2 regions of the Caballeronia sp. LZ008 genome follow, and region 2 is predicted to be linked to the other one. Evidence: predicted binding sites of a transcription regulator. Region 2 holds the regulator's gene; the other holds the start of a gene.
The links. Region 2 encodes FliA, which starts transcription of late flagellar genes. Its sites were predicted from a motif close to CTAAAGTTTNNNNNNNNNNNGCCGNTA; they were not measured.
Positions count from the first base shown of each region.

Region 1 (5,292 bases), on a different contig from region 2:
CGCCGCGTCGATCGCGCGTCATGTGAACAATCCGGCGAGCGCGAACGCCGAAGAACGTGTTACTTAGAGACGGACGCCGGGAACGGCCGTTGCAACGCCCAGGTAAAGCCGCGAATCTTTTGAGGACAACACCATGTCGACAATGCCCCGCTCCCCCGAGGAGCCGCTCGAACCGGACCCGGACAAGCTGCTCGATCCCGACGCCGCGCCGAACCCCGAAGATCCGGACATGCCTGACGGCCCGGATTCCGCGACGCCGATGGTGCCCGCCGATCCGAAAAACGGCGAACCGCGCATGTAGAACGCCGGGCGGCCATCGCGCGCATAAAGCAATGCCCGCGCGGCCTTGAAAGCGGCGCGGGCATGCTTACTGATGCTCGTGGACGAAGAGCGTTACAGGCTAGTGGTCTGCACCGCGCCGGTTTCCAGCGCACGCTCGATGAGCGCTTCCTGCTGCGCCTTGCGAACGGCATCGGCGACGAGCGTATCGGGCGCTTCCACTTCGGCCTTGATCGCGCCGATGATGCCGTCCGCTTCGACGATCACGAGCGATTCCGCCGAATCCGCACGGCTGATGATGACGCGCAGCGGCCCGCCGCCCTCCGCGATGCTGGCGCAAAACTGCATCGTTTGCCCGCCGATCACTTGTTCGAATGTTTGAATCATCGCTGCCTTCCGCGTTGGTTGGACAAAAGCTGACACAGGCTGCGCGCCATGCGGCGCGCAGCCTGCTTTCTCATTGATCCGCGCATGTCGACTAGGTTCAATTCTGTAAGCATGCGCGGCGCGACGCAAGCTCAACGTCTTGCGTCGGCGAGTTCGCGAAGGATGGCGGCGGTCGAATCGTCGGCGGGAAAGAAGGCTTCGATCGCAAGCTCCGACAACGTGATGTCGACGGGCGTGCCGAAAACCGTCGTCGTGCTCAAGAACGACAGCACGCCGTGCTGCGTGCGCAAACGCAAGGGCACGACGACGGGATCGGTCTCGCCGCGCGGCTCGTGGGTCGCGTGACGCGGCGCGGGATACGCCTCCAGTTCGGCCAAGAGCGCGACGAGCGTCGCATCGCCGGACACGTCGATTTGCCGGCGCAGGCGCGCGAGCAGATGCGCGCGCCACTCGTGCCAGTTGTCGATGGCATCGGCGAGACCTTGCGGATGCATCGACAGCCGCAGCACGTTGACCGGCGGCACGAGCAATTGCGCATCCGCCGATGCGACGAGCGGCGCGAAAGCCGCGTTGGCCGCGATCATCGTCCAGTGACGATCGACCGCGAGCGCGGGATACGGCTCATGCCCTTTGAGCACGAGATCGACAGCACGCCTGGCAGCGGAAAGTTGCGGATCGGCCAGCGCGCGCTCGCGATAAAGCGGCGCATAGCCGGCCGCGACGAGCAGCGTGTTGCGCTCGCGCAGCGGCACGTCCAGTTGCTCGGCGAGGCGCATCAGCATGTCCCGGCTCGGCAGCGAGCGGCCCGATTCGACGAAGCTCAGGTGACGCGTGGACACGTCCGCAACGCCTGCGAGATCGAGCTGGCTCATGCGCCTGCGCTGACGCCATTCGCGCAATAGCGCGCCGACGTCCGATCGAACGGCCGGATGTACGAGGGTCGAGTTCATGCAACCGATGTTAGACGAAACATGATCACGCGATCCATTACCTGCGAAGTAAGCGGCGCCACGAACGTAACATTTACGCCGCAAACATTTGCGAAGAAAAACTTGCGCGCGACACCCTAAATCTCCGGCACTTTCGCGCCGATAAGTCCAACAACAAGCGAACAATGCGTCGCGAGCCGTGCGCGTCTCAATCCCGAGCACGCACGGCCCGCGGCGCCCGGACTTTTGCGGAGAAATCATGTTTGTCATCATCGGATGGTTGTTGGTCATCGGCTCGGTGATCGGAAGCTTCGTCGGCGTCGGCGGCCACCTCGCGGCCCTCGTGCAACCGTTCGAGCTGCTGTGTATTTTCGGCGCGGCGATCGGCGCGTTCGTCGTGTCGAATCCGACCGCGACGCTCAAGAAAACGTTGCAATCGATTCCGAAGGCGTTCAAGGGCGGCGGCTACACGAAAGAGAAATATCTCGCGCTGATCGCATTGCTCTACGAACTGCTTCAGAAGGCGCGCAAGGAAGGCATGATGGCGCTCGAAGCCGATGTCGATGCGCCCGAGTCCAGCCCGGTCTTTCAGAAGTACGAGCACGTCATGGCCGATCATCATCTGCTCGACTTCATCGTCGACTATCTGCGCATGATGTCGGCGGGCAATGTCAACGCGCTCGAAATGCAGGATCTGATGGACGAAGAGCTCGACACGCACCACACCGAAAGCTCGATCGCCGCGAACGCCATTCAGAAAATGGCCGATGGCCTGCCTGCATTCGGTATCGTCGCCGCGGTGATGGGCGTCGTGCACACGATGGGCTCGGTCGGCGCCGCGCCCGCCGTGCTCGGCGAGATGATCGCGGGTGCGCTCGTCGGCACGTTCCTCGGCATTCTGCTGGCGTACGGCTTCATCGGCCCGCTCGCGGACCTGCTCAACGCGAAGGGCGCGGCCGAAGCGAAGCCGTTCCAGTGCGTGAAGTCCGTGCTGCTCGCATCGATGAACGGTTATGCGCCGACGATCGCGGTCGAGTTCGGCCGCAAGGTGCTCTTCACCGCCGATCGTCCGAGCTTCAAGGAACTCGACGACGCGGTTCGTGCCACCAAGATGCCGAAGGCGGCTTCGTGATGACATCGGGTACGCAAAGGACCAACGCACATGGCTGAGAAACCGTCACGCGATCCGCTGCAGTCCGTGCTTGCGCCGACTGTCGTCGTCAAGCGCAAGAAGAAGGCGCACGGACACGGCCATCATGGCGGCGCATGGAAGATCGCCTACGCCGACTTCGTCACCGCGATGATGGCGTTCTTTCTGTTGATGTGGCTGCTCGGATCGACATCGAAGTACGACAAGGAAGGCATCGAGCAATACTTCAATACGCCGCTTTCCGCATTGTTCGGCAACGATGGCGGCGCGTCGGCGCATACGAGCGTCATCGCGGGCGGCGGCAGGGATCTGTCGAGCACGCGTCCGGGTGAAGGCAACAAGACCCAGACGCAACCGGTGCCGCAATCGATCGCGCGCGCTGCCGTTGCGATGGACGACTTGCGCAAGCTGCAGCAACTCAAGCAGAAGCTGATGGCGCTCATCGAGCAGACGCCTGCGCTGCGCGCGTACAAGGATCAGATTCGCATCGCGATCACGAGTGAAGGCTTGCGTATCGAGATCGTCGATTCGCTCAAGCGGCCGATGTTCGCATCGGGCAGTTCGAGACTCGAAAGCTATGTGACGACGATTCTGACGAACATCGGCGCATCGCTGAACGATGTCGATAACCGCGTGTCGATTGCGGGGCATACGGATGCAGTGCCCTATTCCGGCGGTCAGGCGGGCTATTCGAACTGGGAGCTTTCGAGCGAGCGGGCGAATGCCGCGCGGCGCGCGCTCGTCGCGGGCGGCATGAAGGAAAGCAAGGTGCTGCAAGTGCGCGGACTGTCCGACGTGCTGCCGCTCAACAAGGATGTCGTCGACGAGCCGACGAATCGGCGGATCAGTATTCTCGTGCTGAACAAGGCCGCGGAACAGGCGTTCTTCCGCGATGGCGGCAGAACCACGGTCGATGAAACGCGGCCTGTCGAAGCGGCGCTTCCCGCGCCGGTCTCGGTCAAGTCGGATGCGCCGGCGGCGGTGGTGAAGTAGACAACGCTCGCGGCTTGACGAAGCGCCATGCACATCGAATCGTGCATGGCGCTTTTCATTTCAGCCGAGCCACTCCGCGACCGTCTGCACCACGAGCCAGACGTTCGCCGCGCTGATGACCACGAACAGCGCCCACGCGACGAGCTTCATGAACGGTTTGTTCGCGAACGCTCCCATGAGGCCGCGATCGCTCGTCATCCGGATCAGCGGATAAAGCGCGAACGGCAGTTGCAGGCTCAGCACGACCTGACTCGCGACGAGCAGCTTGCCGACCGCGCCGTTGCCCATCACGTACACGCCGATCAACGCTGGCACGAGCGCAAGCGCCCGAGTGATGAATCGGCGCTGATAGCACGGGATTTTCAGTTGCAGGAACCCTTCCATGATGACCTGCCCTGCAATGGTCCCGGTGAACGTCGAACTCTGGCCCGATGCAAAGAGCGTCACCGCGAAGAGAATCGCCGCAAGCCCGGTTCCCACGATAGGCGCAAGCAGCTTGTACGCATCTTCGATCTCGGTCACTTGCGTGTGTCCCGTCGCGTGAAATGCCGATGCCGCGAGAATCAGGATCGCCGCATTGATCAGCAGCGCGAGAACGAGCGACACGATCGTATCGAGCCGCGAAAGATTGATCGCCGATGCAAGGCTCTTCGCATCGCGATTCACCACGCGCGTCTGCACGATCGAGGAATGCAGATACAGGTTATGCGGCATCACGGTCGCGCCGAGAATGCCTATCGCGAGATAAAGCGGCTCGCGATCGCTCAACGCGTGAATCGATGGCACGAGCCCGGCAGCAACCGAAGGCCAATGCGGTTTGACGAGCACGAGCTCGACGATATAACCGACGCCGATCGTCGCGATGAGCCCGAGCATGATGGCTTCGAGATCGCGAAAGTTCTTGCCTTTCAGGCCCAGCACGATGAGCGTATCGAATGCGGTGAGCACCACGCCCCACATCAGCGAAACGCCGAACAGCAAATGAAACGCGAGCGCGCCGCCGAGCACTTCCGCGAGATCGCACGCGATGATCGATAACTCCGCGAGCATCCATTGCACGTTCGCGACCGGTTTCGCGTAACGCTCACGCGATAGCTGCGCGAGATCCTTTCCCGTGACGATGCCAAGGCGCATCGAAAGACATTGCAGCACCATCGCCGCAAGACTCGACAACACGACGACAAAGAGCAGGCTATAGCCGTAGCGTGAGCCGGCTTCGATATCCGTCGCCCAGTTGCCCGGGTCCATATAGCCGATGGAAATGAGCAGGCCCGGCCCCGCGAATTGCAGAAGCTTCTTCCATAGCGGCGCGCCCGGCGAAACGGCGACGGAGCCTTTGACTTCCGATGGGCAAAACGGCGCGGTGGCCGTGGTCGGCAGATTGAACGGCAATTTATCGAGTCCTGATGGGATATCGGGGACAACATCCGCGAACGATGTTGTTCAGGTAGCTTACAAGGCGCGTCTCGCGGGCGAGTCTATCACCGGCTGCGCGCATTCACAGACAGCCCCAATCTGACCAAAGCGTCATCTCATCGCCAGCATCTCGTCACG
Region 1 is NZ_JARUXK010000004.1:647,480-652,771, reverse strand. Features, by position in the region: gene QCE49_RS27745 (MFS transporter) at 1-67, shown strand, start outside; gene QCE49_RS27740 (hypothetical protein) at 134-301, shown strand; gene QCE49_RS27735 (hypothetical protein) at 394-666, opposite strand; gene QCE49_RS27730 (helix-turn-helix domain-containing protein) at 798-1,616, opposite strand; gene motA (flagellar motor stator protein MotA) at 1,855-2,727, shown strand; gene motB (flagellar motor protein MotB) at 2,758-3,738, shown strand; gene QCE49_RS27715 (Nramp family divalent metal transporter) at 3,799-5,130, opposite strand.
Region 1: the regulator FliA is predicted to act here: its motif matches at 1,734-1,760, upstream of motA (flagellar motor stator protein MotA).

Region 2 (5,292 bases):
CGATACCACTCCATTCAGCCGATGCCATGCGACGGGGCCGCAGTACTTGGCAGCAAGATAAAAGAAAGAAATCACCATCCAGGGGTTCAGTATGGAGCAGGCGCATCAACCGGCACGCCGGACTTATGCCTTCGCATGGTCCGAACACCGGAATCCGGAACGCGAGCAGGCCACGCTGCGGGTCTGGATGGGAGCGGTGGTTCTTCTGGCTTACGGCGTTTTCGCGTGGCTCCGCCCTTCACACGATGCCTTCCTGACCACGCGCCTCGTCGCGCTCTATGTGTCTTATGGGGCGATCACGCTTCTGATCGTCAGCCGCATGAGCGCGCCTTCTGTTGCGCGCCTGACCGTCACGACCATCGCCGATCAGACGATCCTCGGGCTCGCGCTCGCCGCGGGCGGCGCAACGGCGCTGCCGCTTCTCTGGGTGATGTTCTGGTTTCTGATCGGTTCGGGATGCCGATACGGCAAGCGCACGCTCGCCGTATCGTGCGCGACGGCGCTCATCATCGTCACGGCGATGGCCGTCTGGCAGCCGTGGTGGCACGAGAATCTTCCCGCCGCGATCGGGCTCGCGCTGAGCGTACTCGGCGCATCGGTGTATCTGAGCGTGCTCGTCGATCGGCTCGGCAACGCGAATCGCGATCTAGCGCGTCAGGCATCGACCGATCCGCTCACGGGTCTGTCGAACCGGTACGCGCTGGAAAGAGTCGTCGATCGCGCGATGAACGCGCCCGAAGCCAATGGCGATCACGCCACCGCGCTCCTTCTGATCGATCTCGACGGCTTCAAGGAAGTGAACGATACCTACGGTCACGCCGTCGGCGATCTGCTGCTGCAAGCCTTCGCGGACTCGCTCGCGAAGCGCATGCGCAAGTCGGACACCATCGCGCGTCTGGGCGGCGACGAGTTCGTCGTGCTCGCGCATCAGATGCGCGACCGCGACGCCGTGTTGTCGGTGGCCGACAACATCCATTCGGCGCTCGGCGAAATTACGTCGGTGCAGGAGCGGCCGGTGTCGGTATCGGCTAGCATCGGCGCATGCCTGCTTTCGAGCGCGGCGTCCGCGCATCAAACCGGCATGACCGCCGTGCTGCGCGCCGCCGACCGCGCGATGTACCGCGCGAAAAGTCTCGGCGAAGGGAAAACGGTCTTCGCCGAGACGCGGGACTTCGAGATCAGCTAGGGAACGTCAGGCCTCGACGCTCGTCCACGCCTGCTCGCGCAGCTTCGTGCGCAGACGCGCGACCGCCTGGCTGTGCAACTGACACACGCGCGACTCGCTCACTTCCATCACCGCGCCGATTTCGCGCAGGTTCAGGCCGCGTTCGTAATAGAGGCTCATCAGGAGCTTCTCGCGCTCGGGCAGCTTGTCGATGGCTTCGATCAGCGCGCCGCGAAGGCTGTCGTCGAGCAGCGCGGACAGCGGATCCGAACGATCGACGCAATAGCGGTCGAGGAACGGCTCGTCGTCGGCGGAGCGATCGAAGTCTTCGTAATAGATCAGCTGGCTGCCGTGCAAGTCCTGAAGCATCGACTGATATTCGTCGAGCGGCATCTTCATGTGCTCGGCGATTTCCTGCTCGCTCGCCGCGCGGCCGAGGTTCTGCTCGACCTTGTGCACCGCCGATTCCACTTCGCGCGACGTCTTGCGCATGCTGCGCGGCAGCCAGTCGTTCGCGCGGAGCTCATCCAGCATCGCGCCGCGGATGCGCTGGCTCGCATATGTTTCGAACTGCGCGCCCTGATCTTCCTTGTAGCGGCTCGCCGCGTCCAGCAGGCCGATCATGCCGGCCTGAATGAGATCGTCGAGATCGACGCTCGCCGGCATCTTGGCGACGAGTTGGAGCCCCAGCCGTCGAACGAGCGGTGCGTATTTCGTCAGCACTTCCGACTGTGAGAGTTTGCCTTGGGCGTTATACATCTTGGTCACCTATCTTGATCACATCGACGCCGTGCTGCTCAATGCAAAGTCGTGAAGCGCAGCCGCACGATGCGACGCCTCCCGCGCGCCCTGTACAGAGTCGCTAACCGGATTTCGCGCGTCGGCCTGGCCGCCCGCATCGCGCATATAAGGCGCGGGGCGCATCGGCCAGTGCAGGAGCTCCGCCGCGATTGCGCGGTAGTCGCGCGCCGCGGCCGTGGCCGGGAACGCTTCGACTGCGCAGCGTGAGAGTTCCATCGCCCGAGCGACGCGCGCATCCTCGGACACATATCCCGCCTGCACGAGCGACACGGCCAGATACCGGCTCGCGACGCCCGACAGGTTGTCGAACGCGACCGCCGCGTCGGCCGGGTTCTGCACGTGATTGACGAGCACGCGGAACTGGCCGATCGCATGGGCGTAGTGCAGTCGTTTCATGCACGCATACGCCTCGGTGATCGCCGACGCGGCTACCCGCGTCACAATAAGAAAGTCATGCGCCTGCGCCGCGAGCGTCGACAGCGCGCCGTGGCGATCGAGCTGCGCATCGATCAGCACGATGTCCGCCGGACCGTCGAGCAACGCGCGGCATTGCGCGGCATCGTGAACGATGCGTTCGTCGCGCGGCGCGGCCATCAGCGAGAAGCCGAACGGCGTGCGCTCGACGGCATCGCCGAGCATGCGCCGGCCCGACATCACCGAGGCGAGCGCGCCCGCGTCTTCGGTGCCCACGAGACGGCTCACCGATCCCGCGTTGCGGTGCTCGTCGATCACGAGCACGTCCTTGCCGTGGATGGAAAGCGCCGCGCCGAGATTCACCACCGCCGACGTGCATCCGATGCCGGCCGGTCCGCCCGCGATCGCCACCACGCGCGAACCGGCGCGCGTAAGGAGCCGTCGCAGGCCTTCCGCCTGGTCGAGCACGAACTTATCCAAAGTGCACCTCATGCAGTTCGGTCGTGGCGCGCGCGGACAACGCGGACAGCAGCGCAGGCGTTTCTTCGTCTTGCGGCACGAAGGGCGAGTTGTCGCGCGGGATGCAGAACGCGCTCTTGATGAGAAACCGCTTGGTCGCGACGTACAGGTTCTCCGGCACTTTCTGACCGGTCGACACGTAATGCACCGGCAGTTTGTAGCGGATGACCGTATCGAGCACGCCGCCGAGATTCGTCGCTTCGTCGAGCTTGGTCAGGATGCAGCCCGCGAGCGGCGGCTGGTCCGCCGCGCTCTTGTAGGCCTGCACGACTTCGTTGAGCGTGTCGCCGTGGCTCGTCGCGTTGAGCAGCAGGATGCGCTGCACCGGATGACCCGCGCCGCACAGCATCGCGATCTGATCCGAGACCATGCGATCGCGCTGGCTCATGCCGATCGTGTCGATCAGCACGATATGTTTGTTGCGGAGTTCCGAAAGCGCGAGTTGCAGGTCCGCGCCGTCTTTCACCGCGTGAACCGACACACCGAGAATCTTGCCGAAAATGCGCAGTTGCTCGTGCGCGCCGATACGGTAGCTGTCGGTCGTGAGCAGCGCGACCTTGCTTGCGCCGAAGCGCATCACGCAGCGCGCGGCGAGCTTGGCCGTCGTGGTCGTCTTGCCGACGCCAGTCGGGCCCATCAGTGCGAACACGCCGCCGCGTTCCATCAGCGCGTCTTCGCTGTCCATCACCGGAATGTTCGATTCGAGCACCTGCTGCACCCACTCGAGCGCGCCTTCGACGCTCTCGAGTTCCGGCATGTTGTCCACCATCATGCGGACGAGCTGCGCCGAGAAACCGGCGGCGAACAAACGCTTCGTGAGCGCGCCGCCCGTCGGGTTGCGGCGCTGGCGCTCGCCCCACATGAGACCGGAGAAGTGCTCTTCCATCATCGAGCGCATCGACGAAAGCTCGTTCATCACCGTTTCGTTGACGACCTGCTCCATGCGCGTGCGGATCGCTTCGGTGACGACGGCCGCCGCGTTCGCGGGCAAGCCATCGAATGCGTGTTCCTTCGATGCCGGCGCGGCGTTCGCCTCGGCTGCTTCGGCGTGCGGCGCGCTCGCGTTGATCTTCTGCGCGGCGCGGCGCGCGGCGATTTGCGCGGCTTCGCGTGCCCAGTCGGGCGTTTGGACCTTCGGCTCGACGGCGGCTTCCGCGCGCTTCGTTTGCTGACGCATGGCGTAGCGGGCCGAGTCCGCCGTCTTTTCGACGCGCGTCTCTTGCGCAGTCACCGGGACCGGCACGCCCATGCCGCGTGCGATCGCAGCCGACGCGGTCAGCGGACGGTTCGACGGCATCGACGCCTGCTGCGCGATGCGCTTCGCATGCTCGATCAGCCACGGATTGGAATCGGCCATCGTCGGCGGCGTGTCGTCTTCTGCGCGAGCTTCCGGCTCGGCGTGAAATTCATCGTCCGCATCGGTGTTCGCGCCGAAGACGGACGAGAACACATCGCCGCTCGCGTACGGATTCGCGGCCGACTGCTTCGCCGGCATCGCGGCTGCAGCGGCGGCCAGCGCGGCGCGCGACGTGCCCGCCGAACGTGCTGCCTGTTCCTTCGCGGCGGGCGAGATCGACGCGATGTCGCTGTCCGCGACGCCGACGATCTCGACCGAGCCGTCATCGAGCGTGCGATTGGACAACACGACGGCATCGGGGCCGAGCGCTTCACGAACCTGGCGCAGTGCGTCGCGGCTGTTCGCGCCGATGAATTTACGAATGTTCAAACTTGCCCCCGATGAGGTGAAACTGCGATCTTTAGCAAGCGGACCCACTTGGCTCGTTGCCGTGTCCGCTTTTCAGTGAAGCCATTATTGCGAACTTGAGTCTTTGTCCATCGCTGGATAAGGGGTGAGAAAAAGGGGTATTTCGGCTGATGGAAGCGCGCCGTGCATCGCAAGGGCGGGCGTTTGCCCGGAAAAAGATTCCGCTTCGCCCGTTTCCGCGCGCGGGCGCGGCGGCGTAAGCTTTAGGCTCCGCGCGCATCGAAGCCGCGCCGGACAATCAAAGGAGACTTCTTCGCATGACGTCCGCTGTCCCTTCCTCACAGGATCAAACCACCGGCGCGCGATTGCTCGTCGATGCGCTCGTCCATCACGGCGTCGAGCGCGTGTTCTGCGTGCCCGGCGAGAGCTTTCTCGCCGTGCTCGATTCCCTGCATGACGAGACCGAGCAGATTCAGACGATCGTCTGCCGCCACGAGGCGGGCGCGGCGAACATGGCCGAGGCGGTCGGCAAGCTCACCGGCAAGCCGGGCGTCGCGATCGTGACGCGCGGGCCGGGCGCGACGCACGCGTCGATCGGCGTGCACACCGCGTTTCAGGACTCGACGCCGATGATCCTGCTCATCGGCCAATGCGCTCGCGATCACATGGACCGCGAGGCGTTTCAGGA
Region 2 is NZ_JARUXK010000001.1:2,864,378-2,869,669, forward strand. Features, by position in the region: gene QCE49_RS13350 (GGDEF domain-containing protein) at 92-1,186, shown strand; gene QCE49_RS13355 (RNA polymerase sigma factor FliA) at 1,193-1,924, opposite strand; gene QCE49_RS13360 (flagellar biosynthesis protein FlhG) at 1,943-2,860, opposite strand; gene flhF (flagellar biosynthesis protein FlhF) at 2,853-4,625, opposite strand; gene QCE49_RS13370 (thiamine pyrophosphate-binding protein) at 4,922-5,292, shown strand, end outside.